DNA from 3 places in the Modestobacter sp. VKM Ac-2978 genome. Region 2 is predicted to be linked to each of the others. Evidence: riboswitches for the same ligand, from Rfam matches in the RefSeq annotation. Region 2 holds a riboswitch; each other region holds the start of a gene.
The links. A riboswitch is a leader RNA that binds a small molecule or an ion and turns the genes downstream of it on or off. The one in region 2 is predicted to bind thiamine pyrophosphate.
Positions count from the first base shown of each region.

Region 1: it holds a riboswitch for thiamine pyrophosphate, as region 2 does, so the genes downstream of both, O2W53_RS15910 (purine-cytosine permease family protein) here and thiM (hydroxyethylthiazole kinase) in region 2, are expected to answer to the same signal.
Region 3: it holds a riboswitch for thiamine pyrophosphate, as region 2 does, so the genes downstream of both, O2W53_RS14725 (alcohol dehydrogenase catalytic domain-containing protein) here and thiM (hydroxyethylthiazole kinase) in region 2, are expected to answer to the same signal.

Region 1 is NZ_JAPVBP010000006.1:141,516-144,778, forward strand. It holds gene O2W53_RS15895 (ABC transporter ATP-binding protein) at 1-210, opposite strand, end outside; gene O2W53_RS15900 (TenA family protein) at 210-839, opposite strand; gene O2W53_RS15905 (TenA family transcriptional regulator) at 836-1,459, opposite strand; TPP riboswitch at 1,504-1,614, shown strand; gene O2W53_RS15910 (purine-cytosine permease family protein) at 1,605-2,948, shown strand; gene thiE (thiamine phosphate synthase) at 2,945-3,263, shown strand, end outside.
Region 2 is NZ_JAPVBP010000006.1:261,736-264,998, forward strand. It holds gene thiD (bifunctional hydroxymethylpyrimidine kinase/phosphomethylpyrimidine kinase) at 1-453, opposite strand, end outside; gene thiE (thiamine phosphate synthase) at 450-1,115, opposite strand; gene thiM (hydroxyethylthiazole kinase) at 1,112-1,906, opposite strand; TPP riboswitch at 1,900-1,993, opposite strand; gene O2W53_RS16500 (hypothetical protein) at 2,097-2,657, shown strand; gene O2W53_RS16505 (LamG-like jellyroll fold domain-containing protein) at 2,654-3,263, shown strand, end outside.
Region 3 is NZ_JAPVBP010000005.1:335,615-338,877, forward strand. It holds gene O2W53_RS14720 (MFS transporter) at 1-882, opposite strand, end outside; gene O2W53_RS14725 (alcohol dehydrogenase catalytic domain-containing protein) at 927-1,937, opposite strand; TPP riboswitch at 1,928-2,037, opposite strand; gene O2W53_RS14730 (hypothetical protein) at 2,042-2,266, opposite strand; gene O2W53_RS14735 (SDR family NAD(P)-dependent oxidoreductase) at 2,425-3,210, shown strand.

The DNA.
Region 1 (3,263 bases), 120 kb from region 2:
CCGCTCGTCGACCGGGCCACCGGCGAAGCGCACCGTCCCGGTCAGCGGCGGCAGCAGGCCGACCATCGTCTGCAGCACGGTGGACTTCCCCGCGCCGTTCGGGCCGACCAGTGCGACCGCCGTCCCGGGCGCGACCGACACCGTCACCGGGGCGCACACCGGCTGGTCGCCGTAGCCGACCGACAGCTGCTCGGCGGCCAGCAGGACCATCAGCCGGGCCCCGCACCACCGCGCCACGCGGCGTCGAAGAAGCCGATCTCCAGCTCCATGGCCCGGCGGTAGGCGCGCCGCACCGCGGGGGTGTCGGCCGCTGTGTCGTCCAGCAGCCGCTCCAGCGTGGCCGCCAGCTCCTCGAAGGCCGGGTCGGCGTAGGTGGTGACCCACTCGGTGTACGGGGTGGCGGGCCGGCCGGCCAGCGACTGCCCGAGGTGGGCGTACAGCCGCATGCACGGCGTCATGGCCGCACAGGTCAGCCCTCCCCCGCCCAGGGCCGCCGTGGCGAGCAGGAACTCGGTGTAGGCCAGCGTGGCCGGCAGCGGCTCGACCACGGCCAGGTCGATGCCCCAGCGCGCCGCGTAGCCCTCGTGCAGCCGCAGCTCCTCGCGGACGCCGGCGAGCAGGTCGACGAAGACGTCCAGGCCGGCCCGGTCGGGGCTGTACGCGGCGCCGAGGGCGTAGGCGCGGGCGAAGGACTCGAGGAAGAACGCGTCCTGGGCGACGTAGCCGGCGAACCGGTCGGTCGGCAGGCTCCCGTCGGCGATGCCCTGCACGAACGGGTGCGCCAGCGCGACGGCGGCGAGGTCGGCGTTCTCGGCCCAGAGCCCGGCGGCCACGCTCACGGCGCCTGCACCGCCGGATCGCTGAGTGCCCCGTCCCCGAGTGCCATGCCCCAGAAGGCCACCTCGGCGGCGACGACGTCGAGGAAGACCGCGTCCCTGCCCCCGCCGACCGCATCGGCCGCCGCCTCCAGGCCGGCGACGTAGCCGGCGAAGCCCGGCACGGTCCAGTGCTCGACGAACTCCCGGTAGACCGGGGCCCCGGGCAGCGCGGTGGTCCAGGTGTCGAGGTAGGTGCGCTCGATGGTCCACAGCGCCGTCAGCGCGACCGGCACCTCGGCGGCGTCCAGTCGCTGCAGCAGCTCGGCGTAGGCCGCGGTGGCGGGCAGCGCGGGGGCGGTGAGGTCCAGGCCGCGGGCGGCCGCCTGCTCCTCGAACCAGGCCAGCTCCTCGACCAGCGCGACCAGGCCCCCGGCCAGGACCGCCTGCGCAGGCCGCGGTGCGCGGGCCAGCAACCGCGCCTGGAAGCGCAGCAGGTCGGCGACGAAGCGTGCGTCCTGCACCAGCCAGGTGTCGAAGGCCCCGGCGGGCAGCGACCCGTCGCGCACCGCGGTGAGGAACGGGTGCGCGGTGGCCCCGCGCCAGATCTCGGGATGGCGTTGCAGCAGCTCGGCGACCGGCACGGCGCGGACTCTACGAGGTGGCTATGGTGGCCCCGTCATGGCGTCGAGCCATGTGCGGGAGCTCGGAGGACCGGGCTGAGAGGGCGGCTGACGCGCCGCCGACCGCTGGAACCTGACCGGGTAATGCCGGCGTAGGGAGCCCGTGATGAGCACATCTGGAACCGTCGGCACGACCACGTCCGGGGCGGACGCACCCCTCACCCTCACCGAGCCACCGGCCCGCACGCTGGGCTTCCGCGAGTCCGCGGGCCTGTGGGGCAACCTGGGCATCAGCCTGCTGCTGCCGGTGGCCGCCGTCTACGTCGTCCTGCCCGGGCGGCCGCTGTCGGTCACGATCGGCGCGATCGTCGTCGGCGCGGTGATCGGCGCCTCGCTGCTGGGGCTGGCCGCCGCGGCCGGCGCCCGCGAGGGGGTGCCAGCGATGGTGCTGCTGCGCGGCCTGCTCGGCCGGCGGGCGTCCTACCTGCCCACCGCGCTGAACCTGGTGCAGTGCATCGGCTGGGCCACCTTCGAGATCGTGATCATCGCCGAGGCCGCGTCCCGGGTGCTGGACGCGCCGCGCTGGCCGTTCGTGCTGGTCGCCGGCGTACTGGCCACCGCCATGGCGCTGCGCCCCCTCGGCGTGGTCAAGGTGCTGTCCCGCTACGCGGTGTGGGCCGCGCTGGCCGCGATCGCCTACCTGTTCGTCGAGGTGCTGTCCGAGCCGCGGGCGGCGCTGGACAGCGGCGGCGCCGCGTCGTTCTGGACGGCGACCGACATCGTGATCGCCCTGCCGATCTCCTGGTTCCCCCTCGCTGCCGACTACACCCGGCACGTGCGCAGCGGCCGGGTCGCCGGGACCAGCACCGCCCTGGGCTACGGCCTGGCCACCGTCGCGATGTTCAGCCTCGGCGTGCTGGCGCTGGCGGCCTACGGCAGCTCGGGGCTGGACGTCATCGACGCGCTGCTCGCCGTGCCGCTGGGGGCGCTGGCGGTGCTGGTGCTCATCACGGTCGAGCTCGACGAGGCGTTCGCGAACGTCTACTCCACGGCCGTGTCGGCGCAGAACGTGGTGGCCCGGCTGGACCGCCGGCTGCTCGCGCTGGGCGTCGGTGCCACCGCCACCCTGCTCGCGCTGAGCTTCGACATCGTGGCCTACGAGCCGTTCCTCTTCCTGATCGGCGCGGTCTTCGTGCCGCTGATCGGCGTCTTCCTGGTCGCCTACGCACTGAGCGCCCCCGGCCGGTGGGACACCTCGGACACCGCTCCGGCCCGGCTGGTCTACCTGCTGCCGTGGCTGGCCGGGTTCGTCGCCTACCAGCTGACCCTGCCGACCTTCTTCTCCGGCGTCGGCGCCGGCTGGACCGCCTGGTGGACCGCACGCCAGACCGACCTGGGCATCGACCCGGCCAACGGCTGGTCGGCCTCGCTGATCAGCCTGGCCGTGGCGGCGTCCCTCACCGCGGTGATCGCGCTGCTCGGCGCCCGCCGCGGGCGGCAACGGGCATGACCTCCCCGCTGGGCCGGCTGCACGTGCTCACCGACGCGGACGGCGGACCGGCCGCGCTGGCCGCGATCGCCGCCGCGGTGGCCGCCGGTGCGCCGGTGGTGCAGGTGCGGGCGAAGGGCTGCAGCGACCGGGTGCTGTACGACTTCGCCCGGGCCGTGGTCGAGCTCTGCCGGCCGGCGGGCACCACCTGCCTCGTCAACGACCGGGTGGACGTCGCCCTCGCCGTCGGCGCCGACGGGACGCACCTGGGCGCCGGTGACCTCCCGCTCGCCGCCGCCCGGCGGGTCGCCGGGCCGGGGCACCTCCTCGGCGGCA
Region 2 (3,263 bases):
CGGCGCCACGTCCAGCAGGGCCGCCGCCTCGGGCACGTTCGGGGTGAGCAGGTCGGTCACCGGCAGCAGGTCGGTGCGGACGGCGTCCACCGCCTCCTCCGAGATCAGCCGGTCGCCGCTGGTCGCCACCATCACCGGGTCGCAGACCACGGGGCCGCCCGGGCGGTCGGCCAGCGCGGCGGCGACCGTCCGCACGACGTCCGCGGTGCCGAGCATGCCGAGCTTGGTGGCGTGCACGGTCACGTCGTCCAGCAGGGTGGCCAGCTGCGCGCCGACGAACTCGGCCGGCACCTGGTGCACCCCGGTGACGCCGCGGGTGTTCTGCGCGGTGAGTGCGGTGAGCACCGCGGTGCCGTAGACGCCGAGCGCGCTGAAGGTCTTCAGGTCGGCCTGGATGCCGGCGCCGCCGCTGGGGTCGCTGCCGGCCACGGTCAGGGCCACTGCTGCGGTCATCGGGCCACCAGCTCCCCGGCCATCGCGGCGCGCAGCGTACGGGCGGCGGCCGCCGGGTCGGTGGCGGCGCAGATGTCGGAGACCACGCAGATGCCGTCGACCCCGGTGCCGGCCACCGCAGCGGCCGTGGCGGCGGAGATGCCGCCGATGGCCACCGACAGCAGGCCCCCGGCGCGGGCCCGGGTGGCCAGCGCGCGGGTGCCCGGGAGCTCCAGGGCGGCGCCGGCGTCCGGCTTGGTCGGCGTCGACCAGACCGGGCTGAGCCCGACCAGGTCGGCGGTGCCGGGCGGGAGGGCGAGCACGTCGTCGAGCTCGGCCGCGCTGCCGACGGAGACGCCGATCAGGGCGTCGGGCCCCAGCAGCGTCCGGACGTCGGCGGCCGGCAGGTCGTCCTGGCCCAGGTGCACGCCGTCGGCCCCGGTGAGCAGGGCGACGTCGACGGCGTCGTTGACGAAGAGCCGGACGTGCGGGGTCGGCCGGAGCACCTCCTGCACCGCGCGGGTGAGGGCCAGCAGGTCGCGGCGGCCGGCGGTCTTGTCCCGCACCTGGACGGCGGTCACCCCACCGGAGACGGCGGCGGCGACCACCTCGGGCACCGACCGGGGCGCGCAGAGCAGCGTGTCGGTGACCAGGTAGAGCCGGGGGTCGAAGCCGGCCCTCATGCGCTGCGGACGTCGGCGCGGGCGAGCGCGTCGCCGTCGACCGCGTCCAGCGCGTCCAGCCACAGCGCGGCGAAGGTGCCGGGCCCGGCGGCGAGCCCAGCGGCGGCCTCGGCGGCCAGCGCCACGTGCGCGTGGGCGGCGACCACGGCGATGAGCGGGTCACCGGTGGTGGCGGCGTAGGCGGCGACGATGCCGCCGAGCGCGCAGCCGGCGCCGGTGGTGCGGGTGAGCAGCGGGGAGCCGCCCCCCACCCGGACGACCCGGTCCCCGTCGGTGACGACGTCGACCGGACCGCTGACCGCGACGACGCCACCGGTCCGGCGGGCCAGCTCCTGCGCCGTCTCCAGCGCCGCCTCCGGGGAGTCGGTGCTCTCCACGCCACGGCCGCCCTTGCCCGCGCCGGCCAGGGCCAGCACCTCCGAGGCGTTGCCCCGGACGACGGTCGGGCGCAGCTCCACCAGGTCGGCGGCGAGCTCGGTGCGGAAGGTGAGCCCGCCGACGGCCACCGGGTCCAGCACCCACGGGGTGCCCACCTCGCCGGCGGTGCGGGCGGCGAGCCGCATCGCCTCGGCGGTGCGCTGCTGCACCGTGCCCACGTTGACCAGCACAGCGGAGGCGACAGCGGCGAACTCACCGGCCTCGGCCGGGTCGTCGACCATGGCCGGTGCAGCGCCGATCGCCAGCAGCGCGTTGGCGGTGATCGTCTGCACGACCGTGTTGGTCAGGCAGTGCACCAGGGGTGCGGAGTCGCGCAAGGCCGTGCCGGCAGCGCGCAGATCGATGGCGTCCATCGCCGTGACATCCCTTCGCCAGTACCAACTGGAGCAGGTTCGACGGGTGTGCTCTCAGTCCCCGGTGGGACACCCCGTGTCAGCTCCCGACGCTAACACCGCCCTGCTCACCCGGGAGGGTGACGGGGGAGCTCAACGTCCGGTCCGGTCCCGCCGATGGAACGGGGTGAGGTCTCATCGTGCGCGCCGGGTGCGCCTCGGCACGGCTGTCTCGGCCGGCACGGCGCTGGTGCTGGCCGCAGCCCTCGTGTGGCACGGCGCCTACGCCGGGTTCAGCGACACCACCGTCAGCCGGCCGTTGCCCACCGTGAGCACCGGCACGCTCACTCTGACCGACGACGACTCCGCCGTCCGGATGTTCACCGCCACGGGGCTGCGGCCCAGGGCCACAGCCACCAGGTGCATCGCCGTCGCGGCCGCCGGGTCGCCGGCGACCGTCCGCTTGTACGGCACCGGCCGGAGCAGCACCAACGGGCTGGCGGGTCAGCTCGACCTCACCATCGCCGTGGGGACGGGAGGCGGCAGCGGCAGCTGCACCGGCTTCCAGCCCTCCGCCACGGCCTACACCGGCACCCTCGCCGCATTCCCCACCGACGGCTGGACCGTCGGCGTGGGCAGCTGGACCAGCTCCGGGGCAGCGCCGACCAGCCGGGTCTATCAGATCGGCTACACGCTGCGGGCGAGCGCACCCGCCAGCACTCAGAACGGCACCGCGACGCTCAGCCTCGTCTGGGAGGCACGCACCCGATGACCGCCACCCGCGTCGCCGCCTGGCGCCGCAGCACGTCCGCGCTGGTGGTCAGCAGCCTCGCCCGGGCGCTGCTCGGCACCGTGGCGCTGCTGCTGCTCGCCTCCGTCGCGCCGACCGTGGTCGGCTGGCAGACCACCGTCGTCCTGTCCGGGTCGATGGCACCCGGCGTCTCCCCCGGGGACGTCGCCGTCGTCCGGCCGGTGCCCGCCGCGGAGCTCGCCGTCGGTGACGTGCTCCTCGTCGACGACCCCGACTCCCCCGGCCTGTTGCGCCTACACCGGCTGGTCGCCGTCGAGGACGGCGGCCTGCGCCTGCAGGGCGACGCCAACCCCACCCCTGACCCGCAGCTCGTCGACCCGTCCGCCGTGCACGGCGTCGGGGCGCTCCGGCTGCCCGGTCTGGGCCTACCGGTGCTGTGGGCCGCCGAGGGCCGGGCGCTCCCCCTCGCCGGCGGTGCGGCCCTGCTCGCACTCGTCGTCGCGCTCGCGCTGGCCCACCGCACGCCCGAGGACGGCGAGGAGCCGGCGACGGGGAACCCGTGGCGGGCCGCCCGGGCCGCCGTCCCCGCGGTCGCCGTCGGCCTCGCCGCCCTGCTCGGCGCCCTGC
Region 3 (3,263 bases), on a different contig from region 2:
CCCGATCGCCTGCGCCACCGACCCGGCCAGCAGCCCGGCGCCGGCCCAGGCCACCGTCTTGCCCAGCTCCTCGGTCACGTACAGCGGCACCAGGGAGTTGCGGACGCCGAACAGCACCCAGCCCACGCCCAGGTTGGCGACCAGCGCCGCGACGTAGGCCCGGGACCGCAGCGCCGCGCGCAGCCCGCCACCGTCGGCGCCCGCGGGGGGCACGGCCACGGCCGAGGGGCCGCCGCCGCGCACCTGGTCAGCGGCGGGGGCCGGGTCGGCGGCGGGATCCGGGTCGGCCGCCGCCTCGGCGACCGGGGGCAGCGCGGCCGGGCGCAGCAGGACCAGCGCGACCACCCCCGCGACCAGCAGGAAGCCGCCGTAGACGAAGAACGGCAGCCGCGGGGAGACCTCGGCGAGGAACCCGCCGACCGCCGGGCCGGCGATGCCGCCGAGGATGAAACCGCCCTGGTAGGTGGCCGCGGCCCGGCCGCGCTGGGCCGCTGGAGCCGTGCGCAGCAGCAGCGAGAGGGCGGCCACGGTGAACATCGCGCTGCCGATCCCGCCGGCGGCGCGCAGGGCGACGAAGAGCGGGAAGTTGCCGGCCAGGGCGGCCGCGGCGGTGGCGACCGCGACGATCGCCAGCCCGGCGGCGAGCACGGCGCGCTCGCCGATCCGCTCGACCAGGGAGCCCCCGGCGAAGGCGGAGATGAACCGGAAGAAGGCGAACGCGCTGACGGCGAACCCGACGGCGGTGGTGCCGACCCCGTAGTCGCGGACGAACAGCGGGATCGCCGGGGCGACGATGCCGAAGCCGAGGGCGACGACGAAGGCGACGATCGCCAGGACACCGACCTCGCGGGGGAGCGGGGCGTCCTTGCTGCGATGTCGCACGAGCGCCGATCCTCACACGCGGCCCGGCACGCCGCTGCGGGGCGTCAGGGGATGAGCACGAGCCGCCCTGCGACGTCCCCGGCGCGCAGCCGGTCCAGCGCCTCGTTCACCTGGGTCAGCGGCAGCGTGCCGGCCACCGGTGGCGCCAGCTGCCCGGCCGCGGCCAGGGACACCGCCTGCTCCAGCTCGGCCAGCGTGTTGCCCACGCTGGCGATGACCCGTTGCTCGGCGACCACCAGCGCCAGCGGGCTCACCGTCAGGGCGTCGGCGCTGTAGCCGACCAGCACCAGCCGGCCGCGGCGACCGAGCACCGCCGTCGCCAGCTCCAGCGTCGCCGTGACGCCGGCGAGCTCCACGACGACGTCGGCGCCCTGCCCGCCGGACAGTCGGGCCACGGTGTCGGCGAGTTCGGCGGGGGCGACCGCGGCCACCGCCCCGGCGGACCGGGCAGCCGACCTGCGGGCGTCGTCCCGGCTGACGGCCACGACCACGCCGCCGCGTCGCCGGGCCTCCTGCACCGCGGCCAGCCCCACGCCGCCGGCGCCGAGCACGACGACCACGTCACCGGGCTCGACCGCGGCCTCGGTGAGCGCGTGCACCGCGGTGGTGCCGGCGCAGCACAGCGGTGCGGCAGCCTCGAACGGCAGCTCGTCGGGCAGCCGGACCAGGCAGTGCGCCGGCACGACCAGCTGCTCGGCGAAGGCGCCGTCCGCGGCGAAGGCGAGCACGCCGCGCGGGGTGAGGCACAGGTTCTGCCGGCCGCGCAGGCACCAGCGGCAGCTGCCGCAGAACAGGTAGTAGTAGACGGCGACCCGGTCGCCCTCGGCCCAGCCGGTGACCGCCGACCCGACCGCGTCGACCGTGCCGGCGGCCTCGTGGCCCAGCGTCATCGGCGTCCGGGACGGCGCGTACAGGCCGTCGGTGAAGTGCAGCTCGGTGCCGCAGACCCCGGCCGCGCGCACCCGCACCCGCACCTCGTCGGGGGCGGGTTCGGGCACCGGGACGTCGTCCAGGGCCAGGGGTCGACCGGGTGCGTGGAATCGAGCAGCGAGCATCGAGCAGCTCCCTCCGCCGGCATGAACCGGATCAGGTGTGGACGGTCGGCGGTGGTCGTCCGCCTTCTCAGCCCGCGCCCGGGCTCCCGTGTGCGCCGCTGAAGCTACCGCAGCGGGGGAACCGGCTCGACGCGGCGCAGGAACGACCGGATCGCCAGGTGGTGGGAGAGCTGCTCGCGGTGCGCCTCGCACGCCGTCCAGGTCTTCTCCCGGTCGGGGGTGTGCACCTTCGGGTTGTTCCACACCAGGACGACGGTCGCCGGCTCCCGGCAGCCCTTCGCCGAACAGATCACGCCGGCGTCCCCGGCCGGCCTCGCGTCCTCGGTCATGGGCCGAGTCTGAGCCGGTGCACAGGGAACTGTCAGGAGGGGGTGCCAGGGTCGGTCCGGCCGCACTCCCTGACCCCGGGTGCGGCCACCAGCCCCCGCGGCCGGAAAGGCGGTCGCGGGGGGTGAACCCGGCCATGGGGGCGGGTAGGGCGAGGTGCATGACCGACACCAAGCCCCTCGCCCTCGTCACCGGTGCCTCCAGCGGGATCGGGTACGAGCTCGCCAAGCAGTTCGCCCAGCACGGTTTCGACCTGGTGATCGACGCCGAGGACCCGACGATCGACACGGCGGCCGCGAAGCTGCGCGCCGAGGGCGCCGAGGTGACCGCCGTCCAGGCCGACCTGCGCACCCCCGACGGGATCGAGCAGCTGTGGACCCGGGTGCAGGGCCTCGGCCGCCCGCTGGACGCCGCCGCGCTGAACGCCGGCGTCGGCCGCGGCGGTGCGTTCGTCGACACCGACTGGGCCGATGACCTGGAGGTCATGCAGCTCAACGTGGTCTCCACCGCCGCGCTGTTGAAGCTGGTGCTCGTGCAGATGACCGGTCGCAACGCGGGCCGGGTGCTGGTGACCTCCTCGATCGCGGCGACCATGCCCGGCGCCTACCAGCCGGTCTACAACGCCTCGAAGTCCTTCGTCCAGTCGCTGACCGAGGCCGTGCAGCAGGAGCTCAAGGACTCCGCCGTCACGATCACCGCGCTGATGCCCGGCCCCACGGACACCGAGTTCTTCTCCCGGGCCGACCTGGACGACACCGCCATCGGCCAGGGCCCCAAGGACGACCCGGCCGAGGTCGCCGCGCAGGGCTTCGAGGCGCTGATGGCCGGGGAGGAGAAGGTGCTCGCCGCCTCGCTGAAGACGAAGGTGCAGGGCGCGGCGAACAAGCTGCTCCCCGACTCGCTCAAGTCCTCCGCGCACGAGGCGATGGCCAAGCCGCGCGACTGACCTGCTCCGACGACGCCCCTCCCGGTCCGCCGGCAGGGGCGTCGTCGGCGTTC